Regions from separate parts of the Acidovorax sp. GW101-11A03 genome, predicted to be linked through region 1. Evidence: predicted binding sites of a transcription regulator. Region 1 holds the regulator's gene; each other region holds the start of a gene.
What was found. Region 1 encodes sigma-54, which starts transcription at its own class of promoters, with help from an activator protein. Its sites were predicted from a motif close to TGGCANGNAANCTGCTTT; they were not measured.

Region 1 (2,263 bases):
GATAGGCAAAACCGCCTTTGCCGACATCGGCGGAAGAAGTGTGCCTTTGCTGATAGCTCCCAGACAGCGGATTACGGGCTTCACCGCCCAAGCATACGATTCAGCCTTTGCAGCACGCCAACAATAGAAAACCCCTTCGCTTGGCGCCGCGAGCAGCCTCTGCGCGTCGCTTCTTCATAGCGCCTTGCGCAGATTCGCCGGCGCAATCTTGAGCGCTTCGCGGTACTTCGCCACGGTGCGGCGTGCGCATTCAATGCCCTGCTCCTTGAGCATCTCGGCGATCTGGCTGTCCGACAGCGGCTTGGTGGGGTTCTCTGCCGACACGAACTGCTTGATCAGTGCGCGCACAGCGGTGCTGGACGCATTGCCACCGGTCTCGGTGCCCAGGCCAGAGCCAAAGAAGTACTTCAGCTCGTAGGTGCCGATGGGCGTGGCCATGTATTTGGCCGTGGTCACGCGGCTGATCGTGGATTCGTGCAGGCCCAGTTCGTCGGCGATGTCGCGCAGCACCAGCGGGCGCATGGCCAGTTCGCCGTGGGTGAAGAAGTTCTTCTGCCGCTCGACGATGGCGCGCGAGACGCGCAGGATGGTGTCAAAGCGCTGCTGGATGTTCTTGATGAACCAGCGCGCCTCCTGCAGCCGCTGCTGCATGCCCTGGTGGCCTTCGCCGCCCTTGTGGCCGCGCAGGGCGCCGGCGTAGATGTCGTGCACGCGCAGGCGGGGCATCACGTCGGGGTTGAGCTGCACGATGAAGTTGTGCTGGCCGTCCCGCCCGTTGGCACGCCCGGCTTTGCGCACGATCACGTCGGGCACGATGATGTTGCGCTCCACATCGACGAACTTGCGGCCGGGGCGCGGCTCCAGACGGGCGATCAGTGCCATGGCGGCGCGGGTGCGCTCTTCGCCGTCGCCACAGAGCTGCGTCAGGCGGCGGATGTCGCGGCGGGCCAGCATCTCCAGCGGTTGCTGGCAGATAGTGAGCGCCGTCTTGACGGTGTCGGGGTCGGCCTCTTCGTCGGCGTCCAGCGCCTTGAGCTGCAGCGTGAGGCATTCGGCCAGGTTGCGCGCGCCCACGCCCGTGGGCTCCAGGCTTTGCAGCAGGCGCAGCGCCACGGTAAAGCGGTGCACCAGCTCTTCGATCTGCTCCAGGTCATCCGGCCCGGCCAGGGCGGTGGCGAGTTCTTCGAGCGGCTCTTCGAGGTAGCCGTCGTCGTTCAGGGATTCGATCAGGAAGCGCAGCGCGGCGCAATCCACCTCGGACAGGCGCAGCGACAGGGCCTGGCGGTGCAAAAAAGCGGTGAGCGATTCATGCGAGCGGGCCAGTTCGGTGGCATCAGCGTCGTCGCCTTCCGCATCGTTGCGGGTGCGGGCCGGGGCGTCGCCGCCCCATTCGGCGTCGTTGGGCGCCATCTCGACCGTGCCGTCGCCGCTCCAGTCGGGTTCGTCGACGCCAGGGCCTGGCGTTTCGGCATCATTTGGGCCTTCTGCGCCCGCTGCGCTTGCGCTTGTAGCTCCTGAAAATATAGCATCATCAGCGCTGTATTCGTCGGCTTGCGCGGGGGCGTCGGCGGTTTCCAGGCCAAACTCCTCGCGCGGCGCCTCTTCGGCTGTGCGTTCGAGGAACGGGTTCTCGTCGAGCATCTGCTCGACTTCCTGCGAGAGTTCGAGCGTGGACAGCTGCAGCAGCCGGATGGACTGCTGGAGCTGGGGGGTCAGTGCAAGGTGCTGCGAGACGCGCAGCGACAGGCCAGGCTTCATCACATGCGGAAATGTTCGCCCAGATACACCCGGCGCACTTCGGCGTTGTCCACGATCTCGGACGGCGTGCCCTGCGCCAGCACGCGGCCATCGCTGATGATGAAGGCGTGATCGCAGATGCCCAGGGTTTCGCGCACGTTGTGGTCGGTGATGAGCACACCAATGCCGCGCGCCTTGAGGAAACCGATGATGCGCTGGATCTCGATCACGGCGATGGGGTCGATGCCTGCAAAGGGCTCGTCCAGCAGGATGAAGCGCGGCTGTGTGGCCAGGGCGCGGGCGATCTCCACCCGACGGCGCTCGCCACCGGACAGGGCCATCGCGGGCGAGGCGCGCAGGTGCTGCACGCGCAGCTCTTCCAGCAAGGCCGTCAGGCGCTCTTCGATGGCCTCACGCGAGAGCGGCTGGCCGTCGTCGCCTCGCTGCAGCTCCAGCACGGCGCGCACGTTTTCTTCGACCGTGAGCTTGCGGAAGATGGAGGCTTCCTGCGGCAGGTACGACAGCC
Region 2 (2,263 bases), on a different contig from region 1:
GTGGTGATGGCCACGCGCGACGAGCGCCGCCCCATCGTGATGTTCACCAACGACGAGGACACCTCGCACGTGAAGGACGCGGTGGCGGCGGGTGTGTCGGCCTACATCGTGGCGGGCCTGGCGCCGCAGCGCATCCGCCCCATTCTGGACGTGGCCATGGCGCGCTTCCAGCACGAGCAGGCCCTGCGCGCCGAGCTGGCCGACGCCAAGACCGAACTCAAAGACCGCAAGACCATCGACCGCGCCAAGGGCCTGCTGATGCAGCGCCAGGGCCTGACCGAACAGGCTGCCTACGAGAAGCTGCGCAAGACGGCGATGGACAAAGGCCTCAAGCTGGCAGATGTGGCGCAGCGCATGCTCGATGTGATGGATCTGCTGGGATAAATAAGTGACTTCCCCCTGAGCGGCTGCGCCGCTTCCCCCTTCTCTCGAATGTCTACGCCATTCGGGAAGGGGGACGCAGCCCTCGCTGCGGGGCGGCCCTTGCTCGGCTGCCCTGGCCTCGGCCGCGCCCAGATCCACCAGCTTCTCCCAGATGGTGCGCCGCACAAATGCAGTGCAGCCCGGCCCACATGCACCAGCCTTGGCCATTTCAAGCAAAAAAGGCCGTTTCCGCCTGCCCATCTTGCCCAAGCAGCTATCAAAAGCATAGTGATGGCAGCGCCAGACTGGCGCAACACAGGCTGGCACGCTGCTTGCATTAACCCTGGCAAGACCAAAGAAGGTCCCACCCTGACAGCACCGGCCCAATGGCGGGCCAGTGCTGACACAAAGCCCCCCAATGGGCTTTGCCATGGACAAAGGCGTCCCTCTCCGAGCCCGTTTGCGCATGCAACCCGGCCAGGGGAGGACGCCTTTTTTGTTTTCTAACGCACCGAGGAACCGCCCCATGACCGATCTGTTGAAAACCAGCCTCAACCGCCGCACCGTGCTGCAGGCCGCTACCGTGGGCGCCGTGGGCGTGAGCCCCGCCCTGCGCGCCCTGGTGCACGCCCAGGGCTCGGACGCCCCCGAGAAGAAGGAAGTGAAGATCGGCTTCATCCCGCTGACCGACTGCGCCAGCGTGGTGATGGCCTCGGTGCTGGGCATCGACAAGAAGTACGGCGTGACCATCATCCCCACCAAGGAAGCATCGTGGGCCGGTGTGCGCGACAAGCTGGTGAATGGCGAACTCGACTTTGCCCACGTTCTGTATGGCCTGGTCTACGGCGTGCACCTGGGCCTGGCGGGCCCCAAGAAGGACATGGCCGTGCTGATGAACCTGAACCACAACGGCCAGGCCATCACGCTGTCCAAGAAGCTGGCCGAAAAAGGCGCCGTCAACGGCGCTGGCCTGGCCAAGCTCATGGCCAGCGAGAAGCGCGAATACACCTTCGCCCAGACATTCCCCACCGGCACGCACGCCATGTGGCTGTATTACTGGCTGGCCGCACATGGCATCAACCCCATGAAGGACGCCAAAGTCATCACCGTGCCGCCACCCCAGATGGTGGCCAACATGCGCGTGGGCAACATGGACGGTTTCTGCGTGGGCGAGCCCTGGAACCACCGCGCCATCATGGACGGCATCGGCATCACCGCCACCACCACGCAGGACATCTGGAAGGACCACCCCGAAAAAGTGCTGGGCACCACGTCCGAATTCGTGCAGAAGTACCCCAACACGGCCCGCGCCGTGACGGCCGCCATCCTCGAGGCCAGCAAGTGGATCGACGATGGCCTGGCCAACAAGAACAAGATGGCCGAGACCATTGCCGGCAAGGCCTATGTGAACACGGGTGTCGATGCCATCAACCAGCGCATCCTGGGCCGCTATCAAGACGGCATGGGCAAGACCTGGGACGACCCCAACCACATGAAGTTCTTCAACGAAGGCACGGTGAACTTCCCGTACCTCACGGACGGCATGTGGTTCCTCACCCAGCACAAGCGCTGGGGCTTGGTGAAGGACCACCCCGACTACCTGAATGTGGCCAAGGCCGTGAACCGCATCGACGTCTACAAGCAGGCCGCCACTGCATCGAAGACACCGCTGCCCAAGAGCGACATGCGCAGCCACAAACTGGTGGACGGTGTGGTGTGGGACGGCAAGGACCCCGCCAAGTACGCCGACAGCTTCAAGATCAAAGCCTGATCGGGCACCCCACTCTGACCCGACCTGCACACCCGGCCTCTTCACAGGATTCACAGGAGAAACACCATGGTCAGTGCCGTTTTTCACTCCCCCCTGGATGCTGCCCCCGCCGGGGCGGTACAGAATGCT
Region 3 (2,263 bases), on a different contig from region 1:
TAGCCCACCACGCTGTCGAGCTTTTGTTCGAACACGCGGCGCAGGCGGGCGCGCTCCAGCTCGTCGTCCAGGCGTGCGTCAAACGGGTCCACGTTGATGGGCAGGCGCCGCTCGCGCCACAGGTAGTAGAAGGTGTCTTCGTACCCTGGCTGGATGTAGCGATCAGTGATGCCCAGCTTGCGCGTGAGGTGGCGCACAAAACGCTCGGCGTCGGCGCTGGTGTAGTGCGAGGGGTCGCGCTCGTCGGCAAACAGCGCGGGGTTCTGCCACGCGGGCTGTCCATCAGAGCGCCAGCAGATGGACAGCGCCCAGCGCGGCAATTGCTCGCCCGGGTACCACTTGCCCTGGCCAAAGTGCAGAAAGCCGCCCTGGCCGTATTCGGCGCGCAGCTTGTGCGTGAGTTCGGTGGCAAAGCCGCGCTTGGTGGGGCCCAGCGCGTCGGTGTTCCACTCGGGCGCGTCGCGGTCGCCCACGGCCACAAAGGTGGGCTCGCCGCCCATGGTCAGGCGCACATCGCCCGCCACCAGGTCGGCGTCCACCTGCTCGCCGAGGGCCAGCACGGCCTGCCACTGGTCTTCGGTGTAGGGCTTGGTCACGCGGGGTGATTCGTAGACGCGCGTCACGCGCATCTCGTGGCTGAAGTCCACCTCGGCCTTGTCCACACCGCCTTCAATCGGCGCGGCCCCGGAGGGTTGGGGCGTGCAGGCCAGCGGGATGTGGCCCTCACCCGCCATCAGGCCGCTGGTGGCATCCAGGCCAATCCAGCCTGCGCCGGGCAGATAGACCTCGCACCAGGCGTGCAGGTCGGTGAAGTCGTGGTCGGTGCCGCTGGGGCCGTCGAGCGCCTTCACGTCCGGCGTGAGCTGGATCAGGTAGCCCGACACAAACCGTGCCGCCAGCCCCAGGTGGCGCAGCAGTTGCACCAGCAGCCAGCCCGAGTCGCGGCACGAGCCGCTGGCCTTTTGCAGCGTCTCCTCGGGCGTCTGCACGCCGGGCTCCAGGCGGATGAGGTAGCGGATGTCTTGCGACACCTGCTGGTTGAGCTTGACCAGGAAATCGATGGTGCGCTGCTTGCTGCGGTCCACCTTGTCCAGATAGGCCTGCACCAGCGGCGTCATCGCGTCGGTGGCCAGGTAGGGCGCCAGCTCCTGCTGCACCTCGCTGCTGTAGTTGAACGGGATGTTCTCGGCCTCGGGCTCCAGGAAGAAGTCGAAGGGGTTGTACACCGCCATCTCCACCACCAGGTCCACCGTGACCTTGAACTCGCGCGTCTTCTCGGGAAAGACCAGCCGCGCCTGGTAGTTGGCAAACGGGTCCTGCTGCCAGTTGATGAAGTGCTGCGCGGGCTCGACCTTGAGCGAATACGAAATCACATTGCTGCGGCAATGGGGCGCAGGCCGCAATCGAATGGTCTGCGGCCCGAGGCCGACCAGCCGGTCGTATTGGTAATGCGTGACGTGGTGGAGCGCGGCGTGGATGGGCATATGCAGGCCATGCTAGCAAGTCCCGAGCCATCGCGGGCAACTATTCCGGGGGCGGTGACAAGTGGTCATCGGCTGTTCACAATGTGCGGTCCGTGCCCCGCTGCCGGGGCTGTCTCTCTTTAGCTGATCGCGCACCAACTTGGTGATGCTTTGATTCACCCATGTCCCACTCCCCCCAACTTGTGCTCCTGCCCGGCCTGGCCGCCGATGAACGCATGTGGCGCGGCGTGCTGCCGCTGCTGCCCGCCGCGCTGCGCCCCGAGGTCGCCACCGCCCACCAGGATGTAAACCTGCATCGCATCGAAGACTTTGCCGCCCGGCTGCTGGCGCAGCACGCGGGGCCGCTGGTGCTGGCGGGCGCGTCGATGGGCGGCATGATCGCCATGGAGGCCGCACGCCAGGCGCCGCAGCGGGTCGCAGGGCTCGCGCTGCTGGGCACGACCGCGCGGCCTGAGACGCCCGACATGCGCGCCCTGCGCGAAGGCGCCATTGAGCTGTTTGAACAGGGCCGCGTGCGCGAGGTCATCGAGCCCAACGTGGCCCTGGCCTTCCACCCCGTGAATGCCGCCAACACGGACCTAGTGCAGGCCTACCTGGACTTTGTGCTGGACGCGGGCCCCGACCACCTGGTGCGCCAAAACCGCGCCGTGATCCATCGGCCCGATGCGCGGGTGCATCTGCCGCAGGTGGCCAGCCCCGTGCTGGTGGTGTGTGGCGCGGCCGACCAGCTCACACCGCCCGAATGCTCGGCAGAGATTGCGGCGCTGGTGCCCGGCGCC

Region 2: the regulator sigma-54 is predicted to act here: its motif matches at 685-702, upstream of AC07Z7_RS08000 (CmpA/NrtA family ABC transporter substrate-binding protein).
Region 3: the regulator sigma-54 is predicted to act here: its motif matches at 1,497-1,514, upstream of AC07Z7_RS20135 (transglutaminase family protein).

What each region holds. Positions count from the first base shown of each region.
Region 1 is NZ_JBWKZU010000002.1:19,638-21,900, reverse strand. It holds gene AC07Z7_RS01365 (glutaredoxin domain-containing protein) at 1-127, shown strand, start outside; gene AC07Z7_RS01360 (RNA polymerase factor sigma-54) at 175-1,758, opposite strand; gene lptB (LPS export ABC transporter ATP-binding protein) at 1,758-2,263, opposite strand, start outside.
Region 2 is NZ_JBWKZU010000013.1:57,652-59,914, reverse strand. It holds gene AC07Z7_RS08005 (ANTAR domain-containing response regulator) at 1-384, shown strand, start outside; gene AC07Z7_RS08000 (CmpA/NrtA family ABC transporter substrate-binding protein) at 890-2,134, shown strand; gene ntrB (nitrate ABC transporter permease) at 2,201-2,263, shown strand, end outside.
Region 3 is NZ_JBWKZU010000058.1:23,280-25,542, reverse strand. It holds gene AC07Z7_RS20135 (transglutaminase family protein) at 1-1,484, opposite strand, end outside; gene AC07Z7_RS20130 (alpha/beta fold hydrolase) at 1,646-2,263, shown strand, end outside.